Regions from separate parts of the Bacillus sp. NPDC094077 genome, predicted to be linked through region 2. Evidence: riboswitches for the same ligand, from Rfam matches in the RefSeq annotation. Region 2 holds a riboswitch; each other region holds the start of a gene.
What was found. A riboswitch is a leader RNA that binds a small molecule or an ion and turns the genes downstream of it on or off. The one in region 2 is predicted to bind S-adenosylmethionine.

Region 1: another riboswitch for S-adenosylmethionine. It lies ahead of ACQKNR_RS26250 (M20 family metallopeptidase); the one in region 2 lies ahead of ACQKNR_RS20585 (cyclase family protein).
Region 3: another riboswitch for S-adenosylmethionine. It lies ahead of ACQKNR_RS00170 (amino acid ABC transporter substrate-binding protein); the one in region 2 lies ahead of ACQKNR_RS20585 (cyclase family protein).

The regions. Positions count from the first base shown of each region.
Region 1 covers NZ_JBNNUF010000020.1:13,156-16,442, reverse strand. Annotated here, with positions in the region: gene ACQKNR_RS26255 (AAA domain-containing protein) at 1-1,271, shown strand, start outside; SAM riboswitch class I at 1,348-1,449, shown strand; gene ACQKNR_RS26250 (M20 family metallopeptidase) at 1,538-2,743, shown strand; gene ACQKNR_RS26245 (Lrp/AsnC family transcriptional regulator) at 2,859-3,287, opposite strand, start outside.
Region 2 covers NZ_JBNNUF010000009.1:140,286-143,572, reverse strand. Annotated here, with positions in the region: gene ACQKNR_RS20590 (hypothetical protein) at 187-567, shown strand; gene ACQKNR_RS20585 (cyclase family protein) at 756-1,388, opposite strand; SAM riboswitch class I at 1,474-1,586, opposite strand; gene ACQKNR_RS20580 (PRK06851 family protein) at 1,737-2,846, shown strand; gene ACQKNR_RS20575 (nucleotidyltransferase domain-containing protein) at 2,958-3,287, shown strand, end outside.
Region 3 covers NZ_JBNNUF010000001.1:34,395-37,681, forward strand. Annotated here, with positions in the region: gene ACQKNR_RS00165 (VOC family protein) at 1-704, opposite strand, end outside; partial or broken gene ACQKNR_RS00170 (amino acid ABC transporter substrate-binding protein) at 780-1,064, opposite strand; SAM riboswitch class I at 1,193-1,297, opposite strand; gene ACQKNR_RS00175 (VanW family protein) at 1,541-2,452, opposite strand; gene ACQKNR_RS00180 (hypothetical protein) at 2,834-3,160, shown strand; gene ACQKNR_RS00185 (DUF3900 domain-containing protein) at 3,277-3,287, shown strand, end outside.

The sequences.
Region 1 (3,287 bases), on a different contig from region 2:
TAGTTGTCGTAGATGAAGTGAGTATGGCGTTCGTTCCGCAAATCGCCTTAGCTGCTTCTCTTGGGAAACGTATCGTCGTTTGTGGTGACTTTTTACAGTTGCCTCCGATCGCAATGGCGAACCATGAACTCGTTCGAAAATGGCTCGGTGAAGATATGTTTTACCATGCCGGGATTGTTGATTCTGTAAATAAATCAGAAGCACATCCCAACCTTTTTATGTTACAGGAACAAAGACGTATGCATGCGGATATATCGAAGTTTACAAATTCATTTATTTATAAAAATAGAGTATATGATCATCCATCTGTTTCAGAGCGTAAAGAACTTGCACAGCTACAACCATTCGCAAATGAGGCGAGTGTTTTATTTGATACGAGCCTAATGGGGGCATTTTCATTAAAGGATGCTGCTTCAGGATCTCGTTTTAATATTATGTCTGGTTTAGTAGCGATGCAAATGATTTTAATTGGACTGCTGGACGGTGTTCAATCTATCGGTGTAGTTACACCGTACCGAGCACAGTCCCGATTTTTATCAACGTGTATTCGAGAAATGTTGCAGAGAACGAAATATCAAAACATACCAGTTTTAGCGGCGACAGTTCATAAGTTTCAAGGTTCTGAAAGAGATATGATGATCTTTGATACGGTTGATAGTTATCCGCAAGAACGACCTGGCGTGTTATTCTTTGACCATAAAAACCATCGTCTCGTCAATGTAGCAGTGACAAGGGCAAGAGGGAAGTTCATTCAATTATCGGATTGCCACTACATGCGTAAAAACCTTTCGCGAAAACAAGCGTTATCACAATTAACAGCTCATATAGAACGTCACGGAGATATGTATGATCGTACGACGTCACGTCAATTGTGGGAGCGAAAGATTTCGAAACGATTACGCTGGTTTATGGAAATGAATCTTGAAGAGTCGAAAGGGCTACTAAAAGATATTTTAGCTGCAAAACGAAAAATTATCATTTCACTTCCAAGTACGAAGCAAGTAGATAAACGAGTATGGCAAGCGTTAATGCGTGCAAAGGCGCAAGTAACAGTTTATAGTGATGGACCAGTTCCGTTAAAGAATGTAAAGTTACAAAGGCAAAATAAAGCATTCCCGTTCCTATTAATTGATGATGAAATCTTTTGGGCAGGGGCACCCCTTACATCTCAAATGATGTTTGAAGGTAGTACGGAATTCCCGTATATATGTGCAAGGCTACAAGCGCCGGAAACAATTGGTGTGTTAAAAGGATTTTTGGATATTCGGTAAAATCGGATAGGAATTCCTTGACTTTTAGTCGGAATGAAATTAGAATGAAAAATAATTTAATATAATTTTATGAAAATTCTTATCACGAGAGGTGGAGGGACTGGCCCTAAGATACCTCGGCAGCGGATTCTATATGAATACTGTGCCAATTCCAGCAAGGTAACTTGAAAGATAAGAAAGAAGCTCATTTTGACTGTATATACAGAAGCCTCTTTCTATCTTTTAGAAAGAGGCTTTTTTACGTGAAAATAAAAGGAGGAAGAAAAATGGGAGCGACAGGAGTAACGTCACAAAGAAAAACAATTGAAGAGAGTATAGAAAGAAATAAGGAAAAGTACATAGAAACAAGTCATGATATTCATGCGAATCCGGAGATTGGTAATCAAGAGTTTTACGCATCAAGAACGTTAAGTTTATTACTAGGTAGTGCTGGTTTTCAGCTGCAGCACAATATAGCTGGACATGAAACAGGATTTATTGCGCGAAAAAGTTCAGGAAAACAAGGACCAGTTATCGCATTTTTAGCTGAGTATGACGCTTTACCAGGGCTAGGCCATGCGTGTGGTCACAATTTAATTGGCACAATTAGCGTTGCGGCAGCAATCGCATTATCAGAAACGCTTGAAGAAATCGGCGGAGAAGTTGTCGTGTTCGGAACACCTGCAGAAGAAGGCGGGCCAAACGGTAGCGCAAAAGCAAGTTATGTAAAAGCTGGTTTATTTAAAAACATTGATGCGGCGCTTATGATTCATCCGAGCGGAAAAACAGCGACAACGAGTCCTTCGTTAGCAGTCGATCCACTTGATTTTCATTTTTACGGAAAAACAGCTCACGCCGCAGCTTCACCAGAAGAAGGGATTAACGCATTAGATGCGGTTATCCAGCTGTATAACGGTATTAACGCACTTCGCCAACAACTTCCGTCAGATGTGAGAATACATGGTGTCATTACTGAGGGCGGAAAAGCACCTAATATTATTCCCGACTACGCAGCAGCAAGGTTCTTCATCCGTGCAGCAACGAGAAAAAGGTGTGCAGAAGTAACAGAAAAAGTAAGAAACATCGCACAAGGAGCAGCATTAGCAACAGGAACAAAAGTGAAAATTCATCAATTCCAAAATGAAATCGATGAACTACTCGTAACAAAAACATTTAATGACGTCGTAGCCGAAGAACTAGAACTACTAGGTGAAGAGGTGAACCGTAAGGAAAGAGTAGGCATCGGCTCAACGGACGCAGGAAACGTAAGCCAAGTCGTGCCCACAATTCATCCGTACATTAAAATCGGTCCAGATAACTTAATTGCGCATACGAATGAATTTAGAGAAGCAGCCCGTTCAGAGCTTGGAGACAAAGCATTAATTACATCGGCAAAAACATTAGCGAATACAGCGTATCGATTAATTACGGAAGAAGGGTTGTTAGAGAAGGTGAAGGAGGAGTTTAGAGAGGTGCAGAGGAATCAGGGGTAGTTGATTAAAGGAGTGGATAATCCACTCCTTTTTCTTTTTTAAGGAAAGTTTGTGCTTATCATCTTAAATAAATTGTTCATTTTCACATTGAGGTGTCAATGCTCTTATACCTTTATCAGAACGACAATTTCTCTTCAAATTCACTCTTTAAAACAATTAAAGGAGATGATAATCCGAATTTCATTAAAGAATCTAAAAATGCAGCGAGAGAATCCATCGAATCACTCATGACCTTCATCATATAATTGAACTCCCCGCTAATTCGATATAAATCTGTTACTTCAGGAGCAGTATTACAAAATTGAATAAAATCAGAGCATTGGCTCGTTTTAAACATGATGAATGCTTGAATGTTTTTATTAATTTTGGAAGGCTCAAATTTCGTTCGGTAAGCCGCTATAACTCCTTGATCTTCAAGCTTGTTAATCCGTTCTTTTACCGCAGGCTGCGTCATTGATATAATCCGTCCTATTTCTGAAACGGAAATTCTCGCATTTTTATACAATAAGTTCATAATTTTATGATCGATTTCATCCAGTTTTAC
Region 2 (3,287 bases):
TGTGTAAATATAAACATTTTATAAAATGTTTCAAGAAGGGTTTTTTTTATAAAACACTTCGTTTATAATGAAGGAAAATATCGACATGAGATTAGTTACTCGTGTAACGGTTCGGTAGTGTTATGAAAAAAGAGGGGTGCACAGGCATCCTTTTTTCTATGCAGATATTATGAAAGAGGTGGTATGATGGAATTAACATTAAATTCGACTGTATGTTTACACACGATTCAATTTCGAAAAGAGCAAAAGAATTATATCGTAAAAGATACAATTACAGGAGAGAAATATGAAATGCCGCCACTTTGGATTGATGCACTGGCAATGATGCGTGACGGTTTTTTATTAGGAGAAATTGAGGAGAAATTAAAAGAAGAGTATCCGGCCGAAGAAGTAAATATGTTAGCATTCACGAGGCAACTGTTAGAGCTAGAACTTGTCGGAATGGTAGATGGAGAAGAGATAACTTGTACAAAGAAGAAAGAGAAAGATTATTTAGCCTGGGTACGCCCTCGGATGGAACAATTACTTCTTAATTTAAATAAAAAATATAGAAGCAAAGGTCAGTAATGATCTTTGCTTTTTCGTTTATCCCGCATTAACGGGCAGTAAGACTCCCACCTCAAAATTCGGCGAATGCGAGGGAGTTAGGTGGGAGATCAACTGCCCGTAAACGCCCGATTGGTTCAACTAATAATCAGTGGGGGATGGACAAAACCCCCACTGATTAAAGTTTCACTTTATAAGTAGATCTTGTTTTAAAAAATAACAGCGAATGCTCTTGCGAAAGCACCATCACTATCTTTAATTTTTAAAGGTGCTGCAGAGAAAAAGAAACGTTTCGCGTTAATGGCATCTAGATTTGTTAAGTTTTCGATTAGATAAATATTATTCCCTAGTAATATGTGATGAATTGGTGATGTTTCTGTCGTTACCTCATCAGGAGAAATAAAATCTAAACCGACGGATTTTACTTTTAGTCGAACTAATTCTTTAGCTAATTCTTCGGAAAGATAAAATGCTTCTTTCTCATAAGCTTCTGTATTCCATTTATTAGATAGGTTGGAATGGAAAATGACAATATTGCCTTCTTTTATGTCGGTACCATGTAATACTTCCTTAGGTAATTTTCGCTCTTGAATATGAGTTACATCGATAAGTACAGCTTCGCCTACAAATTGATCAAGGGGTAATTGATCAATAGTGGTTGCACCTGAAATGAAATGCGCAGGAGCATCACAATGCGTACCCACATGAACGACAGAATGGAAATCTGTAACTTGATAACCTGTTTCTTCAACACTTGTAATTGCTTCTAGTTGGATTTTTGGTGTTCCGGGAAATTGAGACATATTATTTTCAAACGTTTGTGATAGATCAATTACTTTCATTTTACATACCTCCAATATATGTTTTTCAGATAATAAAAAGCCCATCCTTCATAATCAAGAAAGATGAGCTTTACATACTAGTTGAGTTTTATCTTCCAAAATGCAATGCACTCTGCAGGAATTAGCACCTATTCAGTTCTTATAAACTGAGGTTGCTGGGCTTCAAAGGGCCGGTCCCTCTGCCTCTCTTGATAAAGGTATATTCAGTTTTAAAGTCCAGAATATTTATAATATTTAAATTGTATTTCATTTCCTTTTTTTGCGCAACACAAATTAGGTATTCACCCAAATAAAGTTGCTCGCATATTGTAGCTTATGTAAATAGAATGCTGCGAAGGAGTGAGTGCAGTGACAGGAAATGTATTGAATTATTATGCTGGTGGAAATACAGCTAGGGGATTTCATAATTTATACGAAGAGAATTTAAAAGGGCTAGACAGATTATTTATTTTAAAGGGTGGTCCAGGAACAGGGAAATCTTCTTTAATTAAGGCAATGGGTCGTGAATGGGTTGAAAAAGGATATGATATTGAACTTTTGCATTGTTCTTCTGATAATAAGTCAGTTGATGGAGTGATTATCCCGAAATTAAAAGTAGGAATTGTTGATGGAACATCACCGCATGTTATTGAGCCAAAGATGCCAGGAGTTGTTGAAGAGTATATAAATTTAGGAGTTGCTTGGGACTCAGATAAATTAAGAAAGCAGAGGCTAGAAATTGAACGATTTGTTTCAGAAGCAAGCAAAGCTTTTCAAACTGCTTACGGGTGCTTTAAAGAGGCGTTAGTTATACATGATGAGTGGGAGAAAATATATATTAATAATATTGATTTTAACAAAGCAAATGAACTAACGGATCAGCTAATTCAGAAATTATTTACAGATAAAAGTGGGCAAAAATCGATTGTAAAACATCGTTTTTTAGGAGCTGCTACACCGAAAGGAGCAGTTGATTTTGTTCCTAATTTAACAGAAGGATTACCACATCGTTATTTTATAAAAGGACGCCCGGGCTCTGGAAAATCAACAATGCTCAAAAAGTTAGCGAAGGTAGCAGAAGAAAAAGGATTTGACGTTGAAGTATATCATTGCGGATTTGACCCGAATAGTCTCGATATGGTTATCGTAAGAGAATTAGGATTTGCAATTTTTGATAGTACCGCACCACATGAATATTTTCCAAGTCGCGAAGGTGATGAGATTATAGATATGTATGCTCTTATTGTTACACCGGGGACGGATGAAAAGTATGCTAAAGAAATTCGTGACGTTTCCATTCAATATAAAGCAAAAATGAATGAGGCGATGTCTTTCTTAGCAAAAGCAAAATCAGTTCGTGATAAATTAGAACGAATTTATATTACTGCTATGGATTTTTCAAAAGTGGATGTATATAAAGAGGAAATTCAAAAAGAGTTTGAACGAATTGCCGCTACTGTAATCGAAAAGAAAAAATAGGCTTTTTCAAACTGTCAGAAAATTTCTGGCAGTTATTTTAGTATGTAGTAAAATTAGTGGTATATTTGTCGAATTTCCAAGGAAATAATCAAAAAATGGGGATGGTATGAAATGAGAGAAAAAATTGAATTAGAGTTAGAAAGAATTGAAAAAGAGAATGATGTGAAAATTTTATTTGCAGTGGAATCAGGGAGTCGTGCTTGGGGATTTCCATCGAAAGATAGCGATTATGATGTTAGGTTTGTTTATATACATCCAGTAGAATGGTATTTATCAATTCATGATAAACGTGATGTAATTGAATATCCAATTAGTGATGATTTAGATATAAGCGGATGGGATATTAAAAAGGCATTGCAACTATTCGCGAAGTCAAATCCAGCTTTACTTGAGTGGATTCGATCACCAATTTTTTATTCAAAAAACTCTAATTTTCCAGAG
Region 3 (3,287 bases), on a different contig from region 2:
GTATTTGCACCGATATGGTGATGATAGCCTCCTGCTGAAATGAATAAGCAACCCTCTTCACGCTGTTGTACTTCAAAACCTACAGTTTCTACATAAAACTCATGCGACTTTTCTACATCAGCTATTCGTAAATGCACGTGTCCAACAACAGTATCAGCTGGTAAACCGTCAAACTCATAATCAACCAGTGTTGCCAGTTCTTTTAAATCGAGTGGCGTACTTCCTCCTGGCCCTTCTCCCCATTGATCGCGCGGACGGTCTGCATAAATTTCGATACCATTCCCCTCTAAATCCTGCAAATAAAACGCTTCGCTATACGTATGATCACTTGCACTATTAAACCTTGAAATTGGTAAAATTTCATTTGAATATGTATAACGCCCTTCTTGCTCAGCTGGACTATCAATGACCTTCTTATTGCGAATAACACCAAATAGTGCCGAAGCAAAAGTTTCACGAGTCGGAACTAAAAAAGCAACATGATATATACCTGTTGTACGTGGTTCTTGCAGTACCCCGTCCTCTAACTTTTCAAGGACAAGTAGCGTACTTTTACCACCTTTCCCTGCTAAATATGCTTTATTCCCATCTTTCTTAATTACCTCTAAACCTACAACATTCTCATAAAAAGCAATTTGACGCTCTAAATCTTTCACTTTAAATTCAACATGACCAATGCGTGTTTTTTGATGAATTTGTACCATGAATAACTTCCTCTCCAGTTCTCTTTAGTTTTTTATATAAGTTGATAGGCAATAGCCCCATTCAACGAATACACCTTAATTTTGTTTTTTCGTAGCATCAACTTTTAGCCATTTTTTCGATATTTCACTTAACGTTCCATCTTGTTCTAATTCTTTTAACGATTTATTTATATCTTCTAACTTTTCACTCTTTTCCGCAAGTGGAAATGCAATCTCTCCCCATTCAAGTGGACCAAATCCAACTTTCACATTATCTAATCTCGCCTTTATTATTGTTGTTTCCACTTGCACTTTATCATTATAATAAGCATCGAAGCGCCCAAGTCCTACTTCGTTCAATTCAGCTGTCGGATCCTCTGATATACATATTTAAATAATTGCGGAAAACTTTCAAAAAAATACGCTACATCAAATTTCACTTTATCCCCCCTTTCTAAACAAAAAACTCTTCTTATACATATAAGAAGAGTCGAATATCACTCCATTTCCCCCCATCTTTCAAACGCGTTATACGTTTGCTGGAATTAGCACAGTACTTTTATAGTCTGTTGCTGAGATTTCATCGGGCCAGTCCCTCCATCTCTCGATAAGAAAACTAATAAATTTTTCCATTTATTTAGTTGTTATTATGAAGAATATAGCTAATTATATATAATGTCAATATGAAAACTAAGAATTAAATTGAATACTTTTTTCGAACAGCTTGACTCCTAACGAAATTCCTTACATTCACCAAATCTTGAGGTGCACTATTATTGGGGAATAAACTGCACAGAAAAAGCCATTACTTCTATTAAACTTAGAAATAATGGCTTTATTTTTATAGATTATTATATTTATCTCATTTTATGTACTTCAGCAACTAACTTTCCGCCCTGAATGCCCATATAAAGCTTCACAGGTGCATCATTCGTGTTTTCAAATACTAAGTCTAAATATGGATATGCGATTGTAGCGTCTCTTCCTTGTGGAACATAACCTACTGTTTTAGAATGTGTAGTTCTCTCTACCATTTTCAAACCAGCTTGATCTGCTGCATTGAATAAAGTTGAAGATGTTTGACAAACACCACCACCATATCCATCTACTAATTTACCATCTACAATTTCTTTTCCTAATTGGTACCCTTTATCTGGTGTTGTATCCCCAATTAGCGCATTAAAAGAAAAACGGTCTCCTTTTGCTAAAACAACTCCACTAACGCTCTGCGCAGACAAACGAATATTTTCAATTCTACCACCTGTTGAGCCACCTAAATTCGTTTCATATCTACCAATTACCGTACCACTTCCTTGCGCATCACTTAATGTTGCGACAGGTTTTTTTTCCATGATTGGTAACTGATACGAAGAATCCCACATACCAACGTTCAACAATTTATCTACTAATTCTGTTTCCATTAATTCATAAGAAGGTTGCCCCTCTTGCCAACTTCCGTCGGGAGCTATACGTGAAGGTACCATCTTTCTATCAACACTCTTCCCAACCTCACTAGCAACCTTCGTTACCGATTTTTTAAATTTCGCTTCATCTTCAAAATAACCTAAACTCGATAAATCTAGTTTTTTCACTTCAGTACCAGTACGACCATCAACTAAACTAATCGTATCCTGCACTTCTGCTTTGGCCTCTACAGTGTGTCCACCAATATCACTTACTAATGCAACATCACTTACTTTTGTGCCACAACCACTCACTACAGCTACGCATAGCACCCCAACTAAAATACCCTTTATTTTACGGAACAATATACTCTCTCCTTTTCCCCCAACATTGCTTTTATGTATTATTTCATTTTTATGTATGTTTTGTTACAATCATTTTACAATATGTTTATAAATTGTTACAAGTTATTTTTTACTCTATTTAAATTACTCTTTTCTTTTGTAAATGTCTATACATATTTATATAAAAATTTGAGTTTAGCAGATTTGTAATCTTTATGTAACCTCTCCCCTTCTATCCATTATATACCATTAAATGAAAGAAAAACAAATTTAACAACTTCATGTTCTTATTTATAAAAGTACATCACGTAAACATAATTAGGTATTTGCCGTGCCACTGCTCCGCTTTTGCACATACATTATGGTGAATTTAACCTATTTTACAGAAATGGAGGATGTTTTATGTACCCCTACAATCCATATGATCCATATAACCAAAATAGTTATCAACCTCAATATGATTTACAAGCACAATACCAACAATATATAGATCAAACAGAACAAGTTAATCCATACGACCAAAATAGACAATTTCAAATTCCAATCTCTTTTCCTGGTACTGGCGGACGTCAATTAGAAAGACGAGTAAATGAGCTTGAACAAAGAGTACGTCAACTAGAAAATACAGTTGAGCGCCATACACGTAGACTAAATCGCTTAAACCAACGTTTACGCACAGTAGAAAACAGACTGAACATTCCATTTTCAGCACTAGAAGACGGATTTTAATTGTGAAACTAAAAAATATATGAAGGAAGGGGCTCTCCCTTCCTTATATAAATTGACGAAAGTTTTTTCCATCTCTATACTGATAAGAGTTAACGAAATGAAACAAGGTGATAAATATGGATTTTGA